Regions from separate parts of the Lysinibacillus sp. GW247-5R2A genome, predicted to be linked through region 1. Evidence: riboswitches for the same ligand, from Rfam matches in the RefSeq annotation. Region 1 holds a riboswitch; each other region holds the start of a gene.
The links. Region 1 has a riboswitch for thiamine pyrophosphate ahead of thiC (phosphomethylpyrimidine synthase ThiC). Riboswitches for the same ligand answer to the same signal wherever they lie in the genome.
Positions count from the first base shown of each region.

Region 2: another riboswitch for thiamine pyrophosphate. It lies ahead of thiT (energy-coupled thiamine transporter ThiT); the one in region 1 lies ahead of thiC (phosphomethylpyrimidine synthase ThiC).
Region 3: another riboswitch for thiamine pyrophosphate. It lies ahead of thiW (energy coupling factor transporter S component ThiW); the one in region 1 lies ahead of thiC (phosphomethylpyrimidine synthase ThiC).
Region 4: another riboswitch for thiamine pyrophosphate. It lies ahead of AC07YC_RS04675 (ABC transporter substrate-binding protein); the one in region 1 lies ahead of thiC (phosphomethylpyrimidine synthase ThiC).

Region 1 is NZ_JBWKZL010000014.1:14,088-18,559, forward strand. It holds gene AC07YC_RS19400 (catalase) at 1-411, shown strand, start outside; gene thiC (phosphomethylpyrimidine synthase ThiC) at 620-2,398, opposite strand; TPP riboswitch at 2,545-2,659, opposite strand; gene AC07YC_RS19410 (AEC family transporter) at 2,727-3,656, opposite strand; gene AC07YC_RS19415 (methyl-accepting chemotaxis protein) at 3,967-4,472, opposite strand, start outside.
Region 2 is NZ_JBWKZL010000017.1:48,259-52,730, reverse strand. It holds gene AC07YC_RS21040 (AAA family ATPase) at 1-1,805, shown strand, start outside; gene yxzF (small protein YxzF) at 1,846-1,968, opposite strand; gene AC07YC_RS21030 (magnetosome magnetite crystal formation protein family) at 2,024-2,347, opposite strand; TPP riboswitch at 2,474-2,581, shown strand; gene thiT (energy-coupled thiamine transporter ThiT) at 2,716-3,276, shown strand; gene map (type I methionyl aminopeptidase) at 3,448-4,203, shown strand; gene AC07YC_RS21015 (TspO-related membrane protein) at 4,232-4,472, opposite strand, start outside.
Region 3 is NZ_JBWKZL010000007.1:29,669-34,140, forward strand. It holds gene AC07YC_RS11940 (ABC transporter substrate-binding protein) at 1-152, shown strand, start outside; gene AC07YC_RS11945 (MFS transporter) at 642-1,838, shown strand; TPP riboswitch at 1,897-2,004, shown strand; gene thiW (energy coupling factor transporter S component ThiW) at 2,099-2,605, shown strand; gene AC07YC_RS11955 (VWA domain-containing protein) at 2,695-4,472, opposite strand, start outside.
Region 4 is NZ_JBWKZL010000002.1:210,804-215,275, reverse strand. It holds gene parC (DNA topoisomerase IV subunit A) at 1-2,097, shown strand, start outside; TPP riboswitch at 2,221-2,331, shown strand; gene AC07YC_RS04675 (ABC transporter substrate-binding protein) at 2,487-3,482, shown strand; gene AC07YC_RS04670 (thiamine-binding protein) at 3,484-3,777, shown strand; gene AC07YC_RS04665 (ABC transporter permease) at 3,774-4,472, shown strand, end outside.

The sequences.
Region 1 (4,472 bases):
TTCCGTACTTTCCACCGAGATGGCTCTATGCGTTTTGACGGCAACCTTGGATCAACACTAGGCTATGAACCAAATAGCTATGGTGAATGGGAACATAATTTAGACCATAAAGAGCCTGAGTTACGCATCGATGGTCATGCAGGAATTCATGATTTCCGTGAAGACGATAGTAATTACTTCGAGCAACCAGGTAAACTTTTCCGCCTAATGACTGCGGAAGAACAACAACGTCTATTTGAAAATACGGCTAATGATATGGCTTCTGTTGAGGAATTCATCAAACGCCGTCACATTCTTCACTGCTATTTAGCTGATCCAGCATATGGTGAAGGTGTCGCAAAAGCAATGGGTCTTTCATTAGAAGGTATGGATCTTACAAATCCATACGTAAAACAACCAACAAACGTTTAATATTCCACTTATTATTGATATCCAAATCCAACTTTTACTCCATGTGAATGTATAATTCACATGGAGCTTTTTTGTATTCGTCTAGGCTCAAGCGTTCCCTTCTAATTGCAAAGGCATATATTCCTTTTTTTCATCTCCCCTATTAAGTCGTAAAGCCAACATAAAAAAGGCTCGTGTCTAGTAAATAAACACAAGCCTCGCACTATTATTATTGGTAGATTTGACTACCTGCCTTTTTAAACTCCGCTGACTTTTCCCTCATACCTTCATGGATGGCTTCTGTTGTATTTAAGTCCTTTTCCTTAGCATAATTACGAATATCCTGGGAAATTCTCATGCTACAAAATTTAGGCCCGCACATTGAACAAAAATGAGCCGTTTTGGCTCCTTCTGCTGGCAATGTTTCATCATGATATTCTACTGCACGCTCTGGATCAAGAGAAAGGTTAAATTGATCGCGCCAGCGGAACTCAAAACGCGCTTTGGACAGTGCATCATCCCGTTGCTGTGCACCTGGGTGACCCTTTGCTAAATCTGCAGCATGTGCAGCAATTTTATAAGTAATAACCCCTACTCGCACATCCTCCCGATTAGGTAAACCTAAATGTTCCTTCGGTGTCACGTAGCAGAGCATAGCAGTACCAAACCAACCAATCATTGCTGCTCCAATAGCAGATGTAATATGGTCATAACCTGGCGCAATATCTGTTGTCAATGGACCTAATGTATAGAAGGGAGCTTCCTTACAAACCTCTAATTGCTTGTCCATATTTTCTTTAATCAAATGCATGGGAACATGACCTGGCCCCTCCACCATTACTTGAACATCATGCTTCCATGCGATTTCCGTTAATTCGCCTAATGTTTCCAGCTCCGCGAATTGTGCTTGATCGTTAGCATCCGCGATTGACCCTGGGCGTAAGCCATCTCCTAATGAGAAGGCTACATCATAAGCTTTCATAATTTCGCATATTTCCTCAAAATGAGTATAGAGGAAGTTCTCTTGATGATGGTATAAGCACCACTGCGCCATAATGGATCCACCTCGAGACACAATGCCCGTTACACGGTTTGCTGTAAGAGGGACATAACGTAAAAGGACACCTGCATGAATAGTGAAATAATCTACCCCTTGCTCCGCTTGTTCAATAAGCGTATCACGGTACACCTCCCACGTTAAATCCTCAGCCACACCATTCACTTTTTCTAATGCCTGATAAATTGGTACTGTCCCAACGGGTACTGCAGCATTTCGAATAATCCATTCTCTCGTTGTATGAATATGCTTGCCAGTTGATAAATCCATAATATTATCAGCACCCCAGCGTGTAGCCCATGTCATTTTCTCGACCTCCTCTGCAATCGAGGATGATACAGCTGAATTTCCAATGTTCGCATTAATTTTCACATGGAAGTTACGACCGATAATCATTGGCTCTGCCTCTGGATGATTAATATTGGAAGGCATAATAGCTCGACCTGCTGCAATCTCTGAACGTACGAAATCTGGGTCCATATTTTCGCGTATCGCTACAAATTCCATCTCAGGTGTAATAATTCCTTTTCGAGCATAATGAAGCTGTGTGACATTTCCACCCTTTTTTGCACGTAAAGGCTTTCTCACCAGTTCCGGAAAGACATTTTCATGGATACGTGGATCATCAGCGCGACGAAAACCATTATCCTCCGGTTTAATCGTACGCCCTCCGTATTCCTCAACATCCCCTCGCTCTTGTATCCAAGTACTTCGTAAAGCAGGTAAGCCCTTTGTAATATCCACATGAAAGGCCGGATCTGTATATGGCCCACTCGTATCATACACCCGAATTGGGGCATTTTCTTCATCTCCAAAGCTACCAGTTGTCGGACTTAATGCAATTTCACGCATGGGTACTAAAATATCTGGACGAGATCCTTCCACATAAACCTTTTTACTTCCTTCAAAGTTAGACATAATCGTAATGTTCTTTTCACTAATTGCTGACATGAGCTACTTCTCTCCCTTAAATGTATTTTAAGCAAGGACCGAATCTAGCTCACCCAACAATCAAATACAATAAATAAAGGCCGAATCCAAAATTAATAATTGGATCCGGCCATGAATGTAAAGGGTCTATTGATTGCACGTAATAGGCAATAGCTTCTTAACTTTCCCACGCTGGTATGAGCCAGATCAGGTCCAAAGGGTCAAGAAACCTCTATGCGTTTCCCTCTCAGCCTGACTCATCAGACTCCCCTAGTTAATACTATTCAGTTTGATGCTAGTGTAGCAGATATTGCTAAGAGATGGAAGATATCATTAAAAATATTTTCTATTAGGTAAACAATACATCCGCAATATAAATCACAATCGTGACCGTTATACAGCTCACAATGGTTGAGAATAAAACGGTTTGAGCGGCTGTTGCTGACTCTACATCATATTCTAATGCTAGACTTGAACTGTTGCGGGATGTGGGAAAAGCACTCGCTATAAATAATGATTGTGCCACAACCCCATCTAAACCCAGCGCATAGATAATGACTAAAGCCACGGCTGGTCCTATAAATAATCGTGTGAAGCAGCTGACGAATACTGTTTTATTAAACATCGTTTTGATCTCCAGCTGAGACAATTGGGCGCCTAGCGTGATTAATGCAACGGCAATAAAACCATCTGCTACATGATCTATTGGTATTTTAATAAACTGCGGAATGCCAATATCAAAATAATTCATGGCCACTCCGATTATTAAAGCATGAATAATAGGCATTTTTATAAAGTCCTTAAAAATCGTCATGCCCGATTTAGTAGAGGAAATTAAATTATATAAACCATACGTATATGTTGTCATGTTTTGAAAGATAACGAGTATAACCTGGATGGCTACACCAATAGGTTGAGTGGCAAAAATCATTTGAGCTACGGGAATCCCATAGTTCCCAGAGTTAATGAGTACTACACTATTTTTAAAAACAGCCGCCTCAGTTTTGGCGAGGCCAAGCCCTTTCGCTAAAAAGTGACTAAGCAGCATTTGACTACCGATAAAAAGTACAACAAACAATCCGACTTCTCCTAGAACAGACAGCTTTATATTCGTCTCATATAAATTAATAAATACAGCGGCTGGCATAAAACAATATGTAATAAGCTGTGATAATGCTTTTAAATTAAAGCGAAATTTCTTTTGTAGAATAGCACCTAGTACAAGTAATACTAAAATAGGTGCGACAATTTGAAAGAAAATCATTCCAAGATACACCATATTGATGTCCCCCCTCCCTTTTAATAGTAGTGTCGATCATGCACTAGGTCAATGCCACTTACTTTCATAATTAAAACCGTTGACTTCCACTACGGATGGGACACGCCTTGTTCCTATGAATTAAAAGATGCAAAAAATCAAATCAATGAACGAGACAACAATGTACACCATGTAAGAATCACCTAAATATAATTGGGCAGCAAAGAACTATTTTTCATGAAGTATAAATAAAAAGGGAATCGAGCATGAACTTCTCGATTCCCTTTATCAACAGTCTGAGCTACCTTTAGATTCTAGGTAGCCTTTTTCGTTACGCAAGCTTAAATCGATTAACAACCTCTTGCAGTTCATTAGAGATATCATTCATATTTTGCATAGACTCTGCCACTTTTTGCAATTCAGCTTGTTGGTCCATTGCAGAGGCACTTACTTGCTCAGCAGAGGCCGCTGTTTCCTCTGAGATTGCCGAAATACTTTGAATGGACATAATCGCTTGATTTTTATGCTCTAACATAGTAGACAATTGTGTCATTAGTTCTCTAATAGAAATTGCAATTGCTCGTGACAAATCACTATTATCTTTAAAGGCCAATTGCGTGCTTTGTACGGACTCATTTTGAGATTGCATTAAGTCTGCATTAGATGCAATGACTGCAACTGTTTGCTGAGAATTTTCTAAAATACTTTCTACCGTGCTTTTAATAATTTCTGTTTCAGTTTTTGATTGCTCTGCCAATTTTCTTACTTCTTCCGCCACGACAGCAAAACCTTTTCCATGCTCACCAGCTCGTGCAGCCTCAATACTTGCATTTAAAG
Region 2 (4,472 bases), on a different contig from region 1:
AAGAAAGCGCGCAATTAGAGGCGCTTTCACAATCAATTGAGCACTTTGAAAAACAATTGGAACCATATGAGGGTTATTTAGAGCAACTACCAAAACTGCGGGAGCAAGTAGCTTTGCTCATGCAGGTGGAGAAATATACAAAAGCAGTAGAGATAGCGAAACAAGATGTTATCGCTACTAAGGCTCATTATCAGGACAGTAGACAGGAGCTTCAACAATTAGAGCAACGCTGGCTGACAAGCCAAGCAAGCATTTTAGCTCAGCAGCTTAAAGAAGGGCAACCTTGTCCGGTTTGTGGGAGTACGACTCATCAACAAACACATAGTGAGCAATTGGAAATTGTTGAGCTTGCTCAGGTGGAAACGTTAAGGAGAAAAGCCTCTTCAGACGAGCGTTTGTATTTGGAAAAAGAGGCATTTTTAACATCCGCACAACAGCTTCAGCAAGAGGCACTGACACAATTAGAAGCATACGCAATGAAGCAACAGGATCAAGCACAAATTATAGCTTCCTTAGAAAAAATGGAACAAGAGATTACTAGCTTAAAGATGATCAATCAACAGTTAGCTCAAACAAGGATTAACCAGAAGAAACAGCGTTTAGCAATAGAGCATTTGCAACATAAACAAGTCAAACTTGAGGAATATTTAACTGAGCAGATGAAGGGTTGGACAAGACTGCAAGCAATTGTAGAAGAACAGCATAAGCAAATGCCAACAACTATTCCAACTTTACAGCAATTAAAACAAACACTTACCGATGTTAGTAAGCAAAAAATGGATTTACAAAAATTATGGCAGGAAAGCCAGCATGATTTACATGCCGCGAAGGAAGCTGCCAGTAATGCTAAACTAGCTGTGGAAATCGCCAAACAGAATTTTGAAGAATTAAAGCTCAAAATGAATGACAAGCGTGAGCAGTTTTCAATAAGCATGCAGGAAGCAGGCTTTGTGAACTATGAAGACTATGCCACTGCGAAAAGAAGTACCACTCAATTAGAGGAACTTCGGAAGGCATGCAATGACTACACGTTACATGTTCATACGTTACAAATTCAAATTTCAGAAGGAGAAAAACATCTTCAAGGGAAAGAGAAGCAAGATTTAGCCCTGATGGAGGCAACTGTGGAAAATCTTCGAATCGCCTATGAGGATGCCTTTAAACAACTTCAACAAATAGATGGATTCGCGAAATCATGTCAAAGCTTCATCACCAAAGTAGAAGAAATAGAGAGAGAGCTTCGTTTACTTGAGAGTGAGGCAGGTCGAGTGAAGGAGCTGTATGGCTTATTAAATGGGCAAAATTCGAAAAAACTGTCCTTTGAACGATATATTCAAATTAATTATTTAGATCAAATTACAGAGGCAGCCAATATTCGTCTTTATCATTTATCTAATGGTCAATTTGAGCTTAGACGTTCAGACAGGCTTGAAAAGCATGCCAAGCAAAGTGGACTTGGGCTTGATGTATATGATGCTTACACAGATCAATTACGAGATGTTAAAACGCTATCCGGTGGTGAAAAGTTCAATGCATCATTAAGCCTTGCTCTAGGAATGGCAGATGTTATTCAAAGCTTCCAAGGCAATATTCATATTGAAACGATGTTTATTGATGAGGGCTTTGGCTCGCTCGATGAAGAATCATTAAATAAAGCAATAGACACATTAATCGATTTACAAGATTCTGGACGAATGATTGGTGTCATCTCTCATGTGCCTGAATTAAAATCAGCGATGCCAGCCGTTTTACATGTCGAAAAAACATTGAATGGACATAGTCAAACACATTTTGAAATAAAATAAAGGAAGGTGTATTTCCGGTTTAAGGAAATACGCCCTCCTTTTATTTTTTTCGAGAACTGACTGTAGAAGTTGTCCCTTTTTTTGCTGCCATCACTTTTTTTACGATTGGTATAACAATAGGCGCTAATTTAACAGCGGTTTTCACTACTTTTGATACTTTCATCAAAAACACAGCTCCTTTTTAAATACTTCTACCTGTTTATTTTAAAAATGAAACATTAGCGGATAACTCGAACGGCTTGAATAATATTCCATATAACAATGCCGAGCGAGACAATCCCGTAAATGGCGAACGAAATGAACCAAATGATCATGACTGTACTATTACTTGACGTGGGGTCTAAACTAAATGTAGAAAAGACAAAGACAATGAAAAATAAGATCCCAAATACAAAAGGAATTAGATGGGACACTAATGCGCGAATAGAATGTCTTTTGATGTCAGCATCTTTCGTAACGAAGTAAACAATTAATGGTACGATGAAAGGAGCAAAGAAAATACTGAGATAACTAAAGGCAGATAAAATTTTTTGGTTCTCCATAGTTGTACCTCCTTTTTTAATATTTACGCATGGAAAACAGTAAAGTTTCAAAAATTAAGTATGGAAGAGGTTGTAATCATTCCGTGCTTTGCGTACAATGAAAGTGTTCAAATTAAATTCAGATGTAACGACCACAAGGGGAGCTGATGATGTCAGCTGAGACTGGGCACGTAATGCCTTGACTCTTTGAACCTGTAAGCTAACACTTGCGTAGGGATGTGGATAGAAACCGACACTTTTACGATGTGAGGCTCTGTCCTGACATCGTTTTTTCATTCTTAAGAATAAAAAGGTGTCAGAGAGAATCAAATCAGCGCATTTCTATTCCTGCTCTTGTATCCTACATCGGAACAAAGGAGAGAATATGTATGGACAAAAAAAGACTATTAATGCTAGTGGAGATTGCAATATTTGCAGCGATTGGCCTTGTGCTTGATCAGGTCTCTTTTAAAGTATGGGCACAAGGTGGCTCTGTTAGTCTTGTGATGGTACCAATTATGCTAATTGCATTTCGCTGGGGTCTAGTAGCTGGCCTAACAACAGGCTTGCTTGTAGGTGTGATGCAAACCATGTTTGGAGCTTATATTGTACACTGGCTTCAAGGTTTATTAGATTACGGTGTTGCTTTCACAGTTGTAGGGTTAGCAGCCATTGTACGCAGACCTTTACTGGAAGCAGCAAGTCAACTAAACAAAACAAAAATGGCACTTTATATTATTGTAGGTACGGTATTCGCAGGCTTCTTGCGATATGCAGCACACACTACTGCTGGCGCGGTATTTTTTGCAGAGTATGCCGGCGATCAAAATGCGTGGATCTACTCGATTATTTATAATGGTACCTATATGCTGCCTGCAACAGTATTAACAGCCATTGTGGGAGCGTTATTATTCACAGCGGCTCCACAGCTAATGCAACGTAAAGCATAATGCCAACCCCTTCATATTGGTGAAGGGGGTTTTTTATGTAGTCGTAAGAGAATAGCACTTGTAGCACTTTGCCAAGAAGGCAGGCATACAATATTTAAAGCGTTTAGCGTTATACGCGTAAGAAGTTATGTTATATTAAAGAGTAGATATTAGATGAAAGGGACGTTATACATGATTGTAAAAACGCAAGAAGAAATTGAAGCTTTTAAAAAAATTGGACGCATTTGTGCAGAGATTCGTGAAGCGATGAAGGCTGCTACAAAACCAGGTGTCACAACACTTGAACTAGATGAAATTGCTGGTCGAATGTTTGCTGAGGCAGGTGCCATTTCAGGACCAAAAGGAGAATATGACTTCCCGGGATATACTTGTATTAGTGTCAACGAGGAAGTAGCACATGGTATCCCAGGTAAACGTGTTATTCAAGAGGGAGATATCGTCAATATCGATGTTTCAGGCTCTTTAGATGGCTACTTTGCCGACACGGGTATTTCATTTGTAGTTGGTGATGGCTATGAAGACAAAGAAAAACTATGTCGTGTTGCCAAAGATGCTTTTGATCGTGCTATGACAAAGGTAAAGGCTGGCTCTAAATTAAATCAAATCGGTAAAGCTGTAGAGCGCGAAGCGAATGCTAATGGCTTAACAGTGATTATGAATTTAACAGGCCATGGTTTAGGTCGCTCTTTACATGATGAGCCCAATCACATTTTAAATTATTACGATGCATGGGACTCTACGATTATGAAAGAGGGCATGGTTCTGGCAGTTGAGCCCTTTATCTCAGCAAAAGCAGAGCATATTGTAGAAGCTGGTGATGGTTGGACATTCATTACACCTGATAAGTCTCTTGTTGCTCAAATTGAACATTCAGTTATTGTTACAAAAGATAAACCAATTATCCTTACTTCATTAGACGAAGAATAGGAGCACATAAAAAATCCTGCACACCAAATTATTTTTGGTAGGCAGGATTTTTTTTAATGAATAAAATACCAACTAAGAGTACACCACATAAAAATAACGCAGCTGTTGTTACGAGTAGCTCATCAAAACCATTATGTAAAGCGATTCCTATATAAGCCCATATAAAAACACTTGGATACATGATATCAAAGTGATGAAAGCGGATATGTAGCGCAATGGCTCCACCTAATGTCAGTAAAATAACTGCCCAAAGAGGAGTACTTAGACCA
Region 3 (4,472 bases), on a different contig from region 1:
TGGACTTAATGGACCCGGAAGTAGTTGCTGATGAACGCTATTACCCTTCTGAAGAGCAACGTGATACATTAGAGGTCTACAAAAACTTAGGTCCAGATTACTTAGGTAAATATAATGAGCTGTTTTTAGAATTTAAAATGAGTATTCGATAATTTATAAGAGCGAATTGGTCTAGAAACCAATTCGCCCTTTTTATGTAAGCATTCAGTTGCATTACTATATTTAGAAAGCAATTCTACTAGTAGCCTGTAGTAGATCATCTTCACAGCCCCGTCTTCTATAATCCCTTTGTCTATGTTTAAGCTATCCATTATTTTCACTTCTATATCAAAGAAAAAACCATAGATACTACGTGCCAATACATATGCCCATCATAGCTTCATCTTAAACAATAGTATTCACTTTTATCACGCTATTTCATTTCAACAAAATATCTTCTAGTCAAAAGTTCATACGCTCTCCAAACTATTCATGTTTAGTAATCAATTAGATACTATTCCATTGTGAGGTTTTCTGAGAAAAAAACTTTTCTGGAAAACCATTCTAATGATCGGATCAGCTACAGCAATCTCAACTATTAGCCAGCCCTAATTCTTTATGATAGACTGTACTATATTTGATTACATAAAGGGGGTTTTTCGATGACCCAGCAGAAGTCCAATAAGGCGGCTTTGTATATATTAATGTTTAATATGTTTATCGCAATGGGGAGTATTGGAATTATTATTCCTGTAATGCCGGAATACTTAAGAATATTTGGAGCAGCAGGACAAGTTCTAGGTATGCTTATTGCAACGTTCGCCTTGGCACAATTCGTATTTTCTCCAATTGCTGGGAATCTTTCTGACCTGTATGGGCGGAAAAATTTAATTATTTTCGGTCTTATACTAACAGGACTTGCACAAATCGGTTTTGGCCTTTCTACAGATGTTTGGATGCTCTTTTTGGCACGCTTTTTAGGTGGCCTTGGCTCTGCATTTGTTGCACCTCCTATTATGGCTTTTGTAGCAGACGTGACAACTTATGAAGAACGCGGAAAAGGAATGAGTATGTTAGGGGCTGCGATGTCTTTCGGTTTTATGATTGGCCCTGGGATTGGTGGTTTCCTCGCAAAGGTTAGCTTACATTTTCCATTTTTCATGGCGGGAGCTGCCGCCATTTTAGCGTCTATTTTATCGTACTTTTTATTACCATCTACAAAGCCAAATACTGCGCAAAATAGACAAAAGCAAGATAATCTGGTGAAACAGATGGCTCGCTCTGTACATATGCCTTATTTTGTTATGTTAATTATTATGATGGTATTCTCATTTGGAATTGCTAACTTCCAAACAACCTTATCACTATTTGTGACAGAAAAATTTAATTACTCACCTGGCGATATTGCTACCATTCTAGTAGTTGGTGGAGCATTTGGGGTAATTGTACAGATGTTTATCATAACGCCACTCTTTAAACGTTTTGGTGAAATGAAAGTAGTTTTGGTCAATTTATTTATTGCCTCCATTGCTATTTTCTTAATATTATTTGTTTCAGGTTTTGCACTAATATTAGTTGTAGCAACCATCTTCTCTACGGCTACAACGTTAATTCGTCCAGCAGTCAATACACTCATCTCTAAACTTGCTGAAACAGAGCAAGGATTTGCAGCCGGCTTGAATAATGCCTATATGAGTCTTGGAAATATGATTGGACCCGCTTTAGCTGGTTTCTTATTTGACTGGAACATGAATAGTCCTTATATTTTTGGTGCCATTATCTTATTAGCTTGTTTCTTCCTTGCCCTAATTTGGACATTGAAAAAGGCACCACAGCTTATGCAGCCAGATTCACACTAATCATTAAAGCTTATTAACTATTAATTGAAGTATGTTACACTTCTAAAAATAGAAAAATACTTACCACTAGGGGAGTCTTTTAAAGGCTGAGACGTATATGGTTATATACGGACCCTTCGAACCTGATCTAGTTCATGCTAGCGGAGGGAAGTGGCGCTTCTTGCTATTTTCAGTGTATAAGCAAGGCCGCTTCCTGTCGTTTGAAGGAAGCGGCCTTTTTCGTTTTCCTAGTGGCTAAAACGAAAAGGAGCGCACCTATCATGTCTATTCGAAAATTAACAATTATGGCTTTATTCGTAGCGATTGCCGTTGCAGGCTCTACATTCATCTCCATTCCAACTGGGATTGCACGTGCCTACCCTGTGCAGCACGCTATTAACGTAATAGGGGCCGTTATACTTGGACCCGTACCTACTGTTGTAGTTGCCTTTGTTACGGCTATCATTCGTATCCTTACAGGAACAGGCTCACTGTTAGCCATTCCTGGTAGTATTATTGGTGCATTATGTGCAGGGCTTGCCTATAAATATAGTAGTAAAATGTGGTTAGCAGGTATGGGTGAAGCGATCGGCACTGGTCTTCTCGCATCGCTTGTAGCAGTGCCCTATGCAAAGTTACTTATGGGCACATCCGTAGCGGCCTTATTTTTCATGCCTGCCTTTTTAATATCAAGTACAATCGGAGCAATTTTAGGGGTTGTAGTAGCTAGCAGCTTGCGTAAAACCGTGCTAGTAAAATATTTTAATCCCACTCTCTTTATTAAATAATGTCGTTGATATTACTTAGAGGATTTCTCTCTCCATGTATATACAAAAAGCAGTACGAAATCATTCGCACTGCTTTCATCTAAACTAAATTATTGGCGCTTTTTCATACCCTTTAATAATTGTGCCACATTCGTGTCTTCTGCCTGTACGGGGTGGTTCTCTACAAGTTGCTCCTTTTTCTTCGGCTTCGTTAGGAAATTCCAGCCAAAGCGTCTTATTGTAATATCAATAAAGAACAAGAGCATACCTGCAAGGAGAAGCCATGTCGCAATGTTTTGACGATCCGCCCCTTGCTTTGTAAAGTCACGGAACACTTCTTGTGGTTCTTTTAAAACAGCACCTCCAGTTTGTTCGGTTAATTCTTCTATTAATTTATCATTAGCAGGAAGAAGTTCATACTCAGCACTATAGGGAACACTTAATCCAGCCTGATAAATCGTTTCCTTTTCATCAGCGATACGGAAGAAGATTAACCCCGGGTCAGCTTGTACTACAGCACGAACCTGAGAGGCTGATATAGTTTCAAGCTGTGTGTCTAACTCTTCACCAGCTTCATTAACCGCAACAATATCTAAAAAGGCTGCTTCATTTGTAGGATCTGTAATCATAAAGGACCCATCTGATTCTATTCTTACATCATAGGCAACATCATTATAACTTGGAAGCATTTGTGAAATAAGCGTTTGCCAAAATGGGCCCCAGTTTTGCCATCTTGCCCAGTCGCCTGCCCACTTTCCTGTTGAATCAGAAGTGAATGCGAATGTTTTGCCAAGACCATATTGCCATTGTGCTAACACCGGATCTTCTTTTTCGCTTTCAGCCACGACGGTAGCACCCTGCTTTGCGGTTGTTCCGATATAAGCATTCATTTGTGGAACACCATTGGCAAATAGCGTATTCCATCCCCCTGCATTATAAAGTATTGGATAGAAAGGGTTATCCTCAATGTACGTACGGGAAATCATTGCTGTTTCACGAGATAAAATGGAAGGGATAGTTTGCTCATCGATAACATTGTAGAAACGTCCGCTTCCCATCTCACTCAGAGCTTCCAATAAATTAGCATCCGCATCTTGACCAATAGCCACTGTCGATAAAGTTATTCCACTATCTTTTCCTTGTTCAATTAAATCTTCATAATTTCCTGGCTGTGATTGTCCATCCGTTAAAAGAATAATATGCTTACGTTGCAGTTTTATATCTGCTAGGTTTTCATATGCTTTTGCAAGTGAACCATAGATTTCTGTCCCGCCTCCTGGTGTAACAGATAAAATGGTATCCACTGCCTCTTCTTTATCGTTCAGAGGACCAGTCTCTATAATTTCCCAAGGTCGATCATCAAATGCTATAAATCCTAATGTATCTTCATCACGTAGCATCTCAACTGAACGTGCTGCCGCTTCCTTTGCAAGCTCTAGCTTGGATCCCGACATACTACCAGAGCGATCTAGTACAATGACAAGTCCTAATGAAGGTAATTGTTCTTTCCCCTTAATTTCCATTTCAACAGGTAATAATGTTTCAATTGGCGTTTTAAAATAACCACCTAAACCAAAGCTATTTTCTCCACCAACCATTGCAAAACCAACACCAAAGTTTTTGACTGCTTGCTCTATCACACTCATTTTCGCCTCACCGACTAAATGTCCTGGCACATTATCGAAAATAATGGCATTATATTGCAAATAACTGGAGAGTTCATTTGGTAAGCTTTCAGGTGATTTTACATCATAGGCTATTGATTGCTGACCAAGTGCCGCCGCTATTGGTGAAGCTGTTTCATAGCCATTCACAATGAGTAAATGTGGTTCGCTTTGTACCATTGTGACACTTGTTAATTTATTGTTTTCAAATATTGCGTCTTGTC
Region 4 (4,472 bases), on a different contig from region 1:
CCGCCGGCTGCCATGCGTTATACTGAGGCAAGACTATCTGCGATTGCGGGTGAAATGTTACGAGATATCGGGAAGAAAACGGTTGAATTCGTACCAAACTTCGATGATCAGGATATGGAGCCAACCGTATTACCAGCCCGTTTCCCAAATTTATTAGTAAACGGCTCTACAGGGATATCTGCAGGTTATGCAACAGATATTCCACCTCATGCACTAGATGAAGTGCTAGATGCTGTATTGATGCGCTTAGACAAGCCTACTGCAACAGTGGATGAATTGATGACAGTACTCAAAGGTCCTGATTTCCCAACGGGCGGTATTATTCAAGGTGTGGACGGTATTAAAAAGGCATATGAAACAGGGCGCGGTAAAATTATTGTCCGTGCGCAGGCTGTGGTGGAACCTATTAAGGGCGGTAAAGAGCAAATCGTTGTTACCGAATTACCATACGATGTGAATAAAGCGAATCTTGTAAAAAAAATTGATGAGCAGCGTGTAGATAAACGCCTTGAAGGGATTGCAGAAATTCGTGATGAATCTGACCGTACAGGGTTACGTGTCGTAATCGAGCTGAAAAAGGATGTTCCTGGACAAGGGATTTTACAGTACTTATTTAAAACAACAGATTTACAAGTAGCTTACAATTTTAATATGATTGCGATTCATAATCGTCGACCAACGATGATGACATTGCCCTTATTATTGGATGCGTATATTACTCACCAAAAAGAAGTGGTGACAAATCGTTCTATATATGATTTACAAAAGGCAAAGGATCGTTCACATATCGTAGATGGCTTAATTAAAGCATTGTCTATTTTAGATGAAGTCATTGCGACAATTCGTTCTTCTAATGATAAGAAGGATGCCAAGCTCAATTTACAAGCAAAGTTCGATTTTACTGAGGTACAAGCAGAGGCGATTGTGAGCCTGCAATTATATCGTTTAACGAATACCGATATTACAGAGCTCCGCCAAGAACAGGATGATTTAAATAAATTGATTGCCAAGCTAGAAGGAATTTTACAAAGCGAGGCCAAGCTAATACGTGTCATTAAACAAGAATTACTAGATATTAAAAAACGCTTCACAGAGCCACGTCGCTCGAGAATTGAACAAGAAATAGAAGAAATTAAAATTACATTAGATGTCCTTGTTCCAAGCGAAGAGGTTGTGGTGACTGTTACGAAAGATGGCTATATTAAACGCACATCTACACGATCCCATGCCGCTTCCAATGGTCAGGATTTTGCGATGAAGGATTCCGATTACTTATTGTATGAAGCAAACTTGAATACGCAGCATCATCTATTGTTATTTACAAATAGAGGGAATTATATTTATCAACCAGTCCACGAATTGCCTGATATTCGTTGGAAGGACCTTGGTCAGCATATTTCTAGTATTGTGCCAACAAGTGAAGATGAATCAATTATTGCAGTCTATGGCTTTGAAACATTTGAACAACCAAATACGTATATTTTAACTGCTACGAAAGATGGACAAATTAAACGTTCACCGCTCGCAGATTATGCAGTGACGCGTTACTCGAAGCCGATTAAAACCATGAATGTTAAAGCGGGCGATGCAATGATTTATGCATCGTTTATGACGGATAATGTGGAATTACTTTTAACAACTGATACGGCGTATGCTATTCGATTCCCTATCGAGGAATTACCAGTTACTGGTGTGAAAACAGGCGGCGTTAAAGGGATTACGTTAAAAGATGGAGAAGCTTTAGTAGGGGTCAATGTTCTACAGCCAGATGAAACACAATATGTCGTTATTGTGACACAGCGAGGGGCTGTCAAGAAAATGAATGTCGCAGAGGTAGAGGTAGCAGGTCGTGCCAAACGTGGCCTTAAAGTCCTAACAGAATTAAAAGCAAATCCTCACCGAATTGTCGCTGTGATTCAAGCGACAGACGATGAGCAGGTTGTGATTGAAACTGAAAAAGGCGTCCAAGAATTTATTGATGTTCATGCATTGACGCGTGCTGACCGCCATTCTAATGGTTCATTTAAAGTGGATATTGCCACAGATGGAGCCATTTCCCATGTCTTAACGGCCAAAAAAGAACAAAAACCAAGCTAAAATCATGCCCAGTCTCTCTATAGTAGAGCTGGGCTATTTGTTGGAGTGGAACAACTATCCAAAAATAGCATCTTGTCATTTACGATCAACTATGGGTATAATAATCATCGAAAAGTTCATAGCGAAAGAATGTAGGGGGGCTAGTTATGGCTAGCTGAGATTGTGTCCGATAGACACTGACCCTTTGAACCTGATTTGGCTCGTACCAGCGTAGGGAACATCTATTCAAAAAAGCAAAAGTTTTGGAGATTGATTGTAATACGTCTGGGAGGAATCCTAGGCGTTTTTTTGTTTTTCAAGCAATATCTCACCAACCGTATATTACGCTTTCTTCTGGTGACAACATTCATTCATGAACACTTTCATATTACAAACTGGGAGGACCTAGCATGAAAAAATGGTTATTTATTCTATTAGCTGTACTATTGACGTTAGTAGGTTGTAGCGACAAGGAGGACAAGCAGGCTGCTGATACAAAGAAAAAGGTGTCAGTGGTTCTCGATTGGACACCAAATACGAATCATACAGGATTGTATGCTGCGAAAAAGCTCGGATATTTTGAAGAACAGGGCTTAGATGTTGATATCATTATGCCAGGAGAGGCAGGAGCCGATCAGCTCGTAGCTTCAGGTAAGGCAGAATTTGGCGTGAGCTATCAGGAGGGCATTACACAGGCTCGTGTTCAGGATGTGCCACTTGTCTCAATAGCGGCCATCATCCAGCATAATACATCTGGATTTGCTTCTATAGCATCAAAGGGTATTACATCTCCAAAGGACTTTGAAGGAAAAACGTATGGTGGCTGGGGAGCGCCACTCGAGCAAGCAGTATTACAATCATTAATGCAAAAAGAAAATGCTGATATTAATCAATTAGATATTGTCAATGCAGGAGATTTAGATTTCTTCACAATGATGAAAAAAGATATCGACTTTGCTTGGATTTATTATGCTTGGACAGGAATTGAGGCAGAGCTTCGTGGGGAAAAGATTAATATGCTGTATTTAACAGACTACAGTGATCAGTTAGATTACTATACACCTGTTTTAGCAACTAATGAAACAATGCTTCAAAACAATCCAGACATCGTCAAAGCTTTTGTTGCGGCTGCATCGAAGGGCTATGAATATGCCATAGAGCATCCGAATGAAGCTGCTGATATTTTACTAGAAGCAGCCCCAGACTTAGATAAGGAATTGGTGCATAAAAGCCAGGAGTGGTTGGCTGATAAGTATCAGGATGACGCTAAACAATGGGGTGAGCAAAAGCTTTCTGTATGGGAAAACTATGCTAAATGGATGTCGAGCAACAAAGTATTAGAGGGCGAATTTGATGCTAAACAAGCGTTTACGAATGAGTTCTTACCGAAAAAGGAGGCCAATTAACATGGCAAATTCATTAATCAGTGTCCAAATCATTCCGAAAACAGAAAAGTATGAGGATGTCATTCCTTATGTAGATGCGGCCATTGCAGTTATTGATGCATCTGGTGTGAAATATGAGGTTCATCCACTTGAAACAACGATGGAGGGTGAGCTTACAACGCTTCTTCAAATCATTGAAAAAATGAATAGTAAGATGGTCGAGCTAGGAGCCATTAATGTCATTACACAAGTGAAAATTTTATATCAACCAAATGGAATTACAATGGCTACATTAACGGAGAAATATCAGTCATGAAACGGGCATTACAAAAGGGAAGGACGATAATTTTTATCGCCTTCCTCTTATTCATATGGGAGCTTGTTGTGCATATCGCTGATGTTCCTCCTTGGCTCCTTCCAGCACCGAGCATAATTGTAGTAGAAGGCATTCAATCGTATCAGACGTTCCTGCCACATGCTCTGGCTACTGTGCAATTAGCTTTACTAGGACTTGCTATTGGAGTTGGCTGTGGTCTAACAGTGGCAATTGTTTTGCATCGTTATACGTTCATTCGGTCGTTATTTTATCCAATTCTCATTATGTCGCAAAACATACCTATTCTTGTATTAGCACCGCTGCTTATTATTTGGTTTGGCTTTGGCTTATTACCAAAGCTCATCATTATTTGTCTAGTGTGCTTTTTCCCTATTGTCATAGCGGCAATGGACGGTTTTCGTCAAACAGCACCCGAGTTAAAGCATTACTTTGAAATGATTGGTGCAACGAAGGCCCAAACGTTTTGGAAGCTAGAATGGCCACATGCCTACCCAGCTGTTTTCTCAGGTGTAAAAATTGCTGCAACTTATAGCGTAATGGGGGCAGTCATTGCAGAGTGGCTTGGTGCAAAAAAGGGAATTGGTGTATACATGACCTTAGCACAATCCTCCTTCCGTACAGATCGAGTGTTTGTCGCAATTTTTGCGATTGTCTTGTTAAGCTTATTGTTATTT